One region of the Luteibacter sp. TLI7-4A genome, then DNA from elsewhere that is predicted to be linked to it. Evidence: predicted binding sites of a transcription regulator. Region 1 holds the regulator's gene; each other region holds the start of a gene.
What was found. The regulator FliA, encoded in region 1, starts transcription of late flagellar genes. The targets are predictions, from matches to a motif close to TAAAGTTTNNCNNNCNNNGGCCGATAA.

Region 1 (3,274 bases):
CTGGTCTGCCTCGCGGCCCAGTTGCTCAAGCAGCGTAACGACGAACCGGACGACGCCCTGCTCGCCGAGCGCTTCGGCATCGCCGCGCCGGCCCTGGCCTGACCGCGCCCACCCTTTTCCCGGCAACCGCAAACACTTACGGCAGTGACTTCCTTCATGAGCACACACGTCGATTCCACCCAGGCCGCCGGACTCCACTGGCTGGCCGACCGCCGTCCCACCCGAAGCATCGCCGTCGCAGGCGGGAAGGGCGGCGTGGGCAAGACCACGGTGGCGGTCAATCTCGGCATGGCGCTCGCGATGGGCGGCCGTGACGTCGTCCTCCTCGACGCCGATCTCGCCATGGCGAACATCGACGTCCTTCTCGGCCTCCAGCCCACCCGTCACCTCGGCCACATGCTGGAGGGCGAGTGCGGCATCGAGGACCTGATCCTCCAGGCCGCCCACGGCCTGAAGGTCATTCCCGCCACGTCCGGCACGCGCCGGATGGCGCAGCTGCCGAACATCGAGCACGCGGCCGTGATCCGCGCCTTCGACGAATATCCGCTGCCACCGGAATACCTGATCGTCGACACCGCCGCCGGGATTTCCGACAGCGTATCGATGTTCGCCGCCGCCTCGGACGAGGTGGTGGTCGTGGTCTGCGACGAGCCCGCCTCCCTGACCGACGCCTATGCGCTGATCAAGGTCATGAGCCGCGAGTTCGACGTGAATCGTTTCCGCATCGTCGCCAACATGGTCCGGCACGCCCAGGAAGGCCGCCAGCTGTTCGAGAAGCTGTCCCGGGTGACAAACCGCTTCCTCGACGTGTCCCTGGATTTCATGGGCATGGTTCCGCACGACGAGTACCTGCGCCAGGCCATCCGCCGCCAGTCGGCGGTGGTCGACGCCTGGCCGAGCAGCCGATCGGCGGTCGGATTCAAGAATCTGGCCAGGTCGGTCGATACATGGGGTGAACCCGAACCCCGGGCACAGGGCCGCATCGGCTTTTTCGCCGAACGGTCCCATCTGGGGGAGGGCTGCCACTGTGAGCGTCGCGACCGAATATCTCGAGATCACGCGTATCCCGGCGGATCAACTAGTCAAGAACCACGCGCCGCTGGTGCGCCGGATCGCCTATCACCTGATGGGCCGGCTGCCGCCAAGCGTGGATGCGAACGACCTCATGCAGGCCGGGATGATCGGACTGCTCGAGGCGGCAAGGAATTATTCGCCGACTCGCGCGGCCAGCTTCGAAACCTATGCGGGCATCCGCATACGTGGCGCCATGCTGGACGAACTGCGCAAGACGGACTGGACCCCGCGCTCCGTCCACCGGAAGTTGCGCGAGGTCGCGGAGGTGACGAGGCAGATCGAGAACGAGACGGGTGGCGACGCCGAAGACGCGGAAGTGATGAAGCGGCTGGGCATCGACGCCATGGAGTACAACCAGATCCTGGCCGACGCGGCGAGCGCGCGGTTGCTGAGCCTCACGGCGCCGGAAGGCGACGAAGGCGCCGCGATCGACGTGGTCGACCCGGATGCCGCGGGCCCGGATGGATTGTTCGAGCAGCAAGGCCTGCGTGACGCGCTGGCGCAGTCCATCGACGGGCTGCCGGAGCGCGAGAAGCTGGTCATGTCGCTGTACTACGATGAAGAGCTCAACCTGAAGGAAATCGGTGCGGTGCTGGGGGTGAGCGAATCGCGGGTGTGCCAGATCCATGGCCAGGCCCTCATTCGACTCCGCGCACGCATGTCGGGTTGGAAAGACAAGCATTGACGAACGCGCGGTAGCAAGGCGGAGACGAGTTTTGGACAAGAACATGAAGATCCTCGTGGTGGACGATTTCTCCACCATGCGACGCATCGTGAGGAACCTCCTGGTGGAGTTGGGATTCACCAACACCCTCATCCAGGAGGCGGAGGACGGCAACGCGGCGCTCGCGCTCTTGCGCGCGCAGCCGTTCGACCTCGTCGTGACGGACTGGAACATGCCGAACATGACCGGCATCGACCTGCTCCGGGCGATCCGTGCCGACGCGGCGCTGAAGGCCATGCCTGTACTGATGGTCACGGCGGAGAACAACCGTGACCAGATCATCGCGGCGGCGCAGAGCGGCGTGAACGGCTATGTCGTCAAGCCATTCACGGCGGTCACGCTGAAGGAAAAACTCGACAAGATCTTCGAACGACTCGCCGCGGCCGCGGGCTAAGGAATGACGATGAATACCATGCTTTCCAGCGGCCACGATGTGGCTCCCGAACTGCGTGCACTGCTCGACGCCGACGACAGCGTCTCCTTCGAGCAGGCGCTCGACCAGCTGCTGCGTACCCGTGAGCAACACCTGTTCATGGCGCTCGGCCATCTCGCGCGCGACCTGCACGAGTCCGCCCGCCGCCTCGCCGCCGATATTTCGCACGACGGCGTGCCAGGCAACATGAGCGATGCGCGCAAGCACCTGCGCGACGTGCTCGAGATGAGTTCGCAGGCCGCGCACCGCACGCTCGATTTCAGCGAGAAGCTGCGCCCACAGGCACAGGCCCTCGCGCGCCAGGCGGACGAGGTGCTGGTGCTCGACCACGCCGACCCGGCCTTCGCCACCCACGCCACCGCGCTGGCCGTGCGCGTGGGCGATTTCGCGCAGAGCTGCGACATCGGCTTCGGCGAGATGGTGGAGGCACAGTCCTGGCAGGATCTCTCCGGCCAGCGCGTGGCCCAGGTTGAGGCTTTCATGGCCAAGGTCGAATCCTCCCTGGTGGAACTGGTTCGCCTGACCGGTTCGCTGGCGGGCGGTGCCGCGCCGGCCGCCGACAAGGTCAGCCAGGACGAAGTGGATCGCCTCCTCAGCGAGTTCGGGTTCTGAGCGCCGTATGAGCGTGGAGCTGGACAACGAGCTGCTCAACGTCTTCCTGATCGAGGCGCGGGAGTTGCTTGAGAGCCTGGGCGAACAGCTCGTGGATCTCGAGGCGTCGCCGAACGACATGGAACTGTTGAACGCGGTCTTCCGCGCGTTCCACACCGTGAAGGGCGGTGCGGGCTTCCTCGGCCTCAATCCGATGGTCGAGCTCTGCCACCGGGGCGAGGATCTCCTCAACGAGGCCCGCAATGGCTCGATCGTGCTCAACGCCGGCTTCATGGACGCGTTGCTGGAGTCGCTGGATCTCCTCAACGACATGATGCGCGCCGCCGACGGCGGCTTGCCGATCGAGGCGGCGCCCCGTTCGCTGCTCGACCGCCTGCTGATTCCGGGCCGTGCGGCCTCCGCGCCGCCGGTGGCCCTGGCCACGCCCGCCA
Region 2 (3,274 bases), 1.8 Mb from region 1:
TAGCTATCCTCCAACTGTCAATGCGATTCGCGAGTTACCTGTGCCAGCGCTGGCAAGTTTCGTCGTATGGGTTGGAAAGGACGGAAGGATAGTCGAACTTGAGGCACTGTCGTTGACAGACGATCTGTGGCCGGCACAAGCGGAAGAAGGCTTTCACTCATTCCAGGATGACCAAGGCAATCCGCTTAATGTGGCCGAGATTCTCGCAGAATAAGATAGTTCCTACGATGGGGAGATTTATCTTTGTCTCAAATCGCAACTGGACCCGGCGACAAACAAGCTTGTGATCCGCGAGGGGCATGCCGCTGCGGAACTTGAGAACACCTTCGGCAGCACCTTGATGCGCTAGAACAGTCCAGACGGCCCTGGAAGCAAAGCGCCGGATTTTGTCTTCACCTCAGGTCCATACGAGGGTAAGGCCGTTGACTTCTTGTGGACTGATTCCAGTAAGGCATCACAAATCAATCGGTCCTTCTCAAACAATCTAGACCAAAATGAGAGTCAGCTGATCTTACCTGATAGAAGCGTAGCTCACCTTCCTAAAGGTTTCTCGAGGGGCGCCGATAGAGCTGTCGGACGATCTCTGGCTCGAGGTGTCACGGGTGACTTGGCAACTCGTATATCTGAGTGGCGACTACTCGAGTGGGTATCCTGCGGGCGATACCGTCCGGTCGAGTGCGGGGTGTGAAGGTGGGATGGCGGCATGCTAAAGGTCTATACCGAGTGAATGCGGAAGATCCATTTGATATTTTCTCAGATATGTCCGAGACATCTCTGGGAAGAGTTGTCTCGGCACGTGCTGTGCTCGTCATACGCGATGCACGAGCAATTCTTGTTCCCACTCTCGAATCCTTCGGCGTAGGCGACACAGCTCACGCCGTGGAAGTTTACTGCCCAGGACTTGAAAAGCTCCTCGACTCGAAGGTCGGTGGCTGGGTGGGTGGCCCGGCGCGATACTCCGACGTGGTTGAGGTCACGGGTGTTTTGGCCAAAGCGACTACCCGCGCGAGTGCGCTATCGCTATCCGGCCTGAGCCGGATGGTGCTGGAGCGGGACGGCGAGGCGTACGCGATCATTTGAGGGCTTTTCTTGTGCGTACTCATTGGGGGCGTGTGGGCATGGGGGAGAAGAAGATCCTGATGGATGACACGATGAAGCGACAGTTTGACGAGGATTCCCTCGGACCTGCGTACATGGGTAGACAGGATGCGTTGCGGCTCGGGTCACCTCTGAGAGGGCCCAGGTACAAATGACTAAAAACTGTTACTTCTTTTCGGATGGCGACCTTCCTTCCGGCTTCGCCATTCCCGCGGAATTCCGTGCCTTTGTTTTGGCGGATGAGAGGCCCGATGTCGGATCCTGGTGGTTCCTTTGCGACTACCCGCTACACGCGGATTTCTGGATAGCTACACTCCGGGAGCAGTATCCAGAGCGACAGCTTGTGCCGTTTGCAAAGATGGAGGACACGGATGACGTTGCTTGCTTTGATGGCACCGACCTTTCTGAGTCCCCAAAGATCGTTTATGTCCACGCGTTCGCCTCGCCAGGTTGGGAAGTGAGGGGCTACGCTCCGGACTTTTCTGCCTGGTTGGTGGAGTCTATGGTTCAGTGAAAGCAGGGGCGCCGCGCAGATCCCCCTAAAGCTTTCCCCCACCAAGCCGATAAGACCATCGAACGACCCCTCGGGCGATGCGCGCCAAGGGTCCCAACGGTACGGACGATGGCGAAGAAATCCTCCAAAGACACGCCCCGCGCCCCGCTCACGCTGGATGCGGACCTGCGCATCGGCAGCGCCCCGGCCTTGCGCGAGACGCTGCTGGCCACCCTGTCGGCGGGACAGGCGGTCGAGATCGACGCGGCCGCCGTGGCCCAGACGGACACCGCCGCCCTCCAGGTACTCGCGGCCTTCTCGCGCGATGCTCGTGCCGCGGGCGTCCCCGTCGCCTGGACCGGGGTCAGCGACACCCTCCGCCGTGGCGTGTCCACGCTCGGCCTCGATGCTTTGATTGAACTGCCGGCTCAAGCCGGCGTGAACTGAAGGTGCTCCCATGGCAAAGATTCTCGCGGTAGACGATTCGGCTTCCATGCGCAGCATGGTCGCCTTCACCCTGCGTGGCGCCGGCCACGATGTCGAAGAGGCCGACAACGGCCAGGCGGCGCTCGATTCGGCGGGTAACCACAAGTTCGACCTGATCCTCGCCGACGTGAACATGCCGGTGATGGACGGCATCACGATGGTTCGCGAGATCCGCACGCGTCCGGGTTACAGCGGCGTGCCGATCCTCATGCTGACCACCGAATCCAATCCCGAGAAGAAGATGGAAGGCAAGGCCGCCGGTGCCACCGGCTGGCTGGTGAAGCCGTTCGATCCCGACCAGCTGCTGGCCACCGTGGCCCGCGTGCTCGGTTAATCCGCTCCAAGACGTTCCGGCAATCCAGGGTCCACCCATGTCCAAAGTCGATCTGGCGCAATTCCACAAGGCGTTCCACGAAGAGAGCCTCGACGGTCTCGACGCCATGGAGCAGGCCCTCCTCGCGCTGGACGAGGGCGCCGACGATCCGGAACTGATCAACGTCGTGTTCCGCGCCGCGCATTCGATCAAGGGCGGTGCGGCGACGTTCGGCTTCACCGATGTGGCCGCCTTCACCCACGTGGCGGAAAACCTGATGGACGAGGTCCGCAGTGGCCGCCGTCCGATGGAAAAGGCCGTGGTGGAACTGCTGCTCCGCTCGGGCGACACCGTTCGCGACATGCTGGCGCTGTCGATGGCGGGCCAGCCGGCGGCCACCGCCGAGAGCCAGGCCTTGCTGGCCGAATTGTCGGCCATGGTGTCCGGTGGCTCCGCCGCACCGGCGTCCGTGAAGGCCGCCGCACCGGCGGAAGCGATCGAAGGCTGGGATATCGCCTTCCGCCCGTTCGATTACCTGCTGAAGACCGGCAATGACCCGGCGCGCATGTTCCGCGAACTCGCCACCCTGGGGCCGCTGAGCGTCGAATGCGACGCCAGCAAGCTTCCCCCGCTGGCCGACATGGACGCGTCATCGTCCTACCTCGGCTGGACGCTCCGCCTCGATGCCGGTGCCAAGCGCACGGCCGTCGAGGGCGTATTCGACTGGGTGGACGGCGACTGCGACCTCACGCTGACGCCGCGCATCGCCGCGCCGGCACCGGTCGTCGCCGCACCGGCCGCGGCCGCGCCGCCACGCGCCGTGCGCGAGCCGGCCGCCAACAGCGAATCCAGCTCGGTCCGCGTCGGCATCGAGAAGATCGACA
Region 3 (3,274 bases), 1.5 Mb from region 1:
CCCCGCGTGATGGCGGGATGGGCGAGGTTCGACGTGAGTGGTTCGGCGGGCACGACGATCGTCGCGCGTTACGGGGAGAAGTTGCTGCCCGACGGCACCGTCGACGCGCGCGATGATCACCATTATTTCAAGCAGGGATTCCAGACCGACCGCCTGACGCTCGACGGCGGCCGGGTCCGCTGGCATCCGCATTTTTCGTACAAGGGCTTCCGCTACGTGCAGGTCCAGGGCTGGCCCGGTGGCAAGCCGCTCGCCGACGCCGTCGCCGCGCAGGTGGTGCACACCGATGTGGCGGTGACCGGCCGCTTCGACAGCGACAATCCGTTGTTGAACTGGATACACCGGGCCGCCGTCGACACCATGCTGAACAACCTGCATGGCATCCCCACCGATACACCGATGTACGAGAAGAACGGCTGGACGGGGGACGGCATGCTGGGCGCGGAGATGTTCCTGCGCAATTTCGACGCGGATCGGTTGCTGGCGAAGTGGCTTCGCGACATCGCCGATGCACGCAACGCGCAAGGCGCGCCGTTGCTCATCGCGCCCAATCCCGGGTGGGGCGACGTACGTGCGCCCACCTGGCATTCGGCCTACGTGTTCATTCCATGGTGGTTGTGGATGTATGCGGGGGACCGGCGCCCGATCGAGGAGCACATCCAGGGCATCGCCCGTTACGTGGCGATGGAGGATGCGCGTTCGCCGGACGGCATCGCCACCACGGAACTGGGCGACTGGGTCAGCCCGGAAACCGATCCGGGCGGCGAAAACGCGCCGGAGGACAAGCGTGTCGCCGCGACGGCCTATCTGTACGGGATGGAACGTGCGACGGCGACGATGCTGCGGCTTGTCGGCGACGCGTCCGCCGCCGCCGCGTTCGATGTCCGCGCGGAGAAGGTGCGCGCGGCGTTCAACGAGCGATTCCTCGATCGCGCGGCCGCCCGCTATCGTGGCGAAGGAGACAGCGGCTACCGCCAGGCGCACAACCTGTTGGCCCTGGCCTTCGGCCTCGTGCCCGACGACCTCGAGGCGCGCGTGGCGGCCGGCGTGGCGGCCGATGCGAAGGCGCGCGGCGACCATCTCGATACCGGCGCGCTGGCGACCAAGCCGCTCCTGCCGGTGTTGACCGCCGCCGGCCACGCGGACGAGGCCTGGGCCATCGCCACCCAGACCACCTTCCCCAGCTGGGGCTTCTGGCGCGCCAACGGCGCCACCAGCCTGTGGGAACACTGGAAGCTGGCCTCGCGCTCGCGGGGCCACTACTTCCTGGGCACGATCGACGACTGGCTGTACGGCGACGTGGCGGGCCTGCGGCCACTCGCGCCGGGATGGCGCCGTTTCGAGGTGCGGCCGACCCTCACGACCTTCCTGGGCCGCGCGTCGGCGTCGGTCATGACGCCCTACGGTGAAGCGTCCGTGGCATGGCGCAAGGTGGGGGAAAGGTCGAGGCGGATATCGTGGTGCCGGTAGGCACCGAGGCGGTGGTGGCCCTGCCGGGGTCGCCGGAGACGGTGCTGGGATCGGGGCGGCACACCCTGACTGCCCCGTGAGCGTCTTCACATACCCCTCGTAAAGTCTTGCACTCCACCGCCGATAAATCCTGCACGGGGAAATCGAGGGTGACGAGTATGTCGGCAGTGGAAAAATGGTTCGGCCGCACGCGGCTGAACACGCGGGTGTGGATGGTGACGACGGTGGTCGTGGCCGGCTTGTTGGCGCAGACGATCATGGCGGGCATCGAAAGCCGTGGCGTGCAGATGCACGCGCTCCAGGACACGCTCGAACAGCACGTGACGGCGGCGATGGCGATCGCCGACGCCTATCACGCGCGTGCGGAGAAGGGTGAGCTGAGCGACCTGGAGGCGCGGGTGAGCGCGCTGCGGGACATCGAGGCGATGCGCTGGGCGAACCATACCGGCTACGTGTTCGCGTTCGATTCGTCGTTGACGATGCGCATGCATCCGCTGCGGCATGACGACATCGGCAAGAACATTCGCGACGATGTCGACGGCAAGGGCTTCCACCACTACGAGGCGATGCTCGCCGCCGATACGAAGGCCGGCCAGGGCATGACCCGCTACACGCAGGTCATGCCCAAGACGAAGGAGCTGAAGGACAAGATCAGCTTCTCGGCCTGGTACAAGCCATGGGACCTGCACTTCGTGTCGGGCGCCTACTTCGACGCCATCGACGCCGCGTTCCAGGCCCAGCTCGAGCGCGACCTGATCAAGTCGGGCCTCATCGCGCTGCTGGCGCTGGCGATCGTCTGGTTCTCGATGAGCAGCATCCGCGGCAGCCTGGGTGGCGAGCCGCGCGACGCCGTGGAGATCGCGGGGCGTATCGCCGGTGGCGACCTTCGCGCGGATAGCGCGGCGGCGTTCGCGCCGGAGAGCTTGCTGGGCGCGCTGGAACGCATGCGCGGCACCCTGGCCTCGATCGTCACGGAAGTGCAGGAAGGCGCGCATGTCGTCTCCACCACCTCCAGCGAAATCGCGCGCGGCAACGACGACCTCTCCCAGCGCACGCAGGAACAGGCTTCCAGCCTGGAGGAAACCGCGGCATCCATGGAGGAAATGACGGCGACGGTGAAGCAGAACGCGGAGAACGCCCTGGCCGCCGACCGCTTGTCGCGGCACGCGCGCAACGCGGCGGAGAAAGGTGGCGCCGTCGTCGACGAGGCGATGGAGGCCATGCGCCAGATCGGCGATTCCAGCCGTCGCATCGGCGACATCGTGGGCCTCATCGACGACATCGCCTTCCAGACCAACCTGCTGGCACTGAACGCCGCCGTGGAGGCGGCGCGTGCGGGCGAACAGGGTCGCGGCTTCGCTGTCGTGGCGACGGAAGTGCGCCGCCTTGCCCAATCCAGCGCGGCGGCGTCACGCGAGATCAAGGGGCTCATCGTCGAAAGCGGCGAGCGTGTCGACGCGGGTGCCGTGTTGGTGGAACAGTCGTCGGGTGCGCTGCGCGACATCCTCGACAGCGTGAAGAAGGTGACCGACATCGTCGCCGAGATCGCCGCGGCCAGTGCCGAGCAGTCGTCCGGTGTCGACCAGGTGAACCTCGCCATCGCGCAGATCGACCAGGTGACGCAGGAAAACGCCGCGCTGGTGGAAGAGGCCGCCGCCGCCGCGAAGTCGATGCAGGACCAGGCCAGGTCGTTGCGCGACCAGGTGGCGTTCTTCACGGTCGACACCGAGGCAGGCGGTGGAGGCGGCCGCGACACCTCGCCTGCCGCGGTGGAGCATGCCGCGCACGACCTCAGCTTCGGTCA

Region 2: the regulator FliA is predicted to act here: its motif matches at 1,639-1,665, upstream of ACR9Y6_RS02240 (STAS domain-containing protein).
Region 3: the regulator FliA is predicted to act here: its motif matches at 1,571-1,597, upstream of ACR9Y6_RS16695 (methyl-accepting chemotaxis protein).

What each region holds. Positions count from the first base shown of each region.
Region 1 covers NZ_JBPGWO010000001.1:2,289,305-2,292,578, reverse strand. Annotated here, with positions in the region: gene flhF (flagellar biosynthesis GTPase FlhF) at 1-102, shown strand, start outside; partial or broken gene ACR9Y6_RS10070 (P-loop NTPase) at 157-861, shown strand; gene ACR9Y6_RS10065 (RNA polymerase sigma factor FliA) at 1,028-1,759, shown strand; gene cheY (chemotaxis response regulator CheY) at 1,791-2,192, shown strand; gene ACR9Y6_RS10055 (protein phosphatase CheZ) at 2,202-2,843, shown strand; gene ACR9Y6_RS10050 (chemotaxis protein CheA) at 2,851-3,274, shown strand, end outside.
Region 2 covers NZ_JBPGWO010000001.1:503,875-507,148, forward strand. Annotated here, with positions in the region: partial or broken gene ACR9Y6_RS02230 (hypothetical protein) at 377-688, shown strand; gene ACR9Y6_RS02235 (hypothetical protein) at 724-1,080, shown strand; gene ACR9Y6_RS02240 (STAS domain-containing protein) at 1,721-2,038, shown strand; gene ACR9Y6_RS02245 (response regulator) at 2,049-2,411, shown strand; gene ACR9Y6_RS02250 (chemotaxis protein CheA) at 2,449-3,274, shown strand, end outside.
Region 3 covers NZ_JBPGWO010000001.1:3,817,486-3,820,759, forward strand. Annotated here, with positions in the region: gene ACR9Y6_RS16690 (family 78 glycoside hydrolase catalytic domain) at 1-1,470, shown strand, start outside; gene ACR9Y6_RS16695 (methyl-accepting chemotaxis protein) at 1,629-3,274, shown strand, end outside.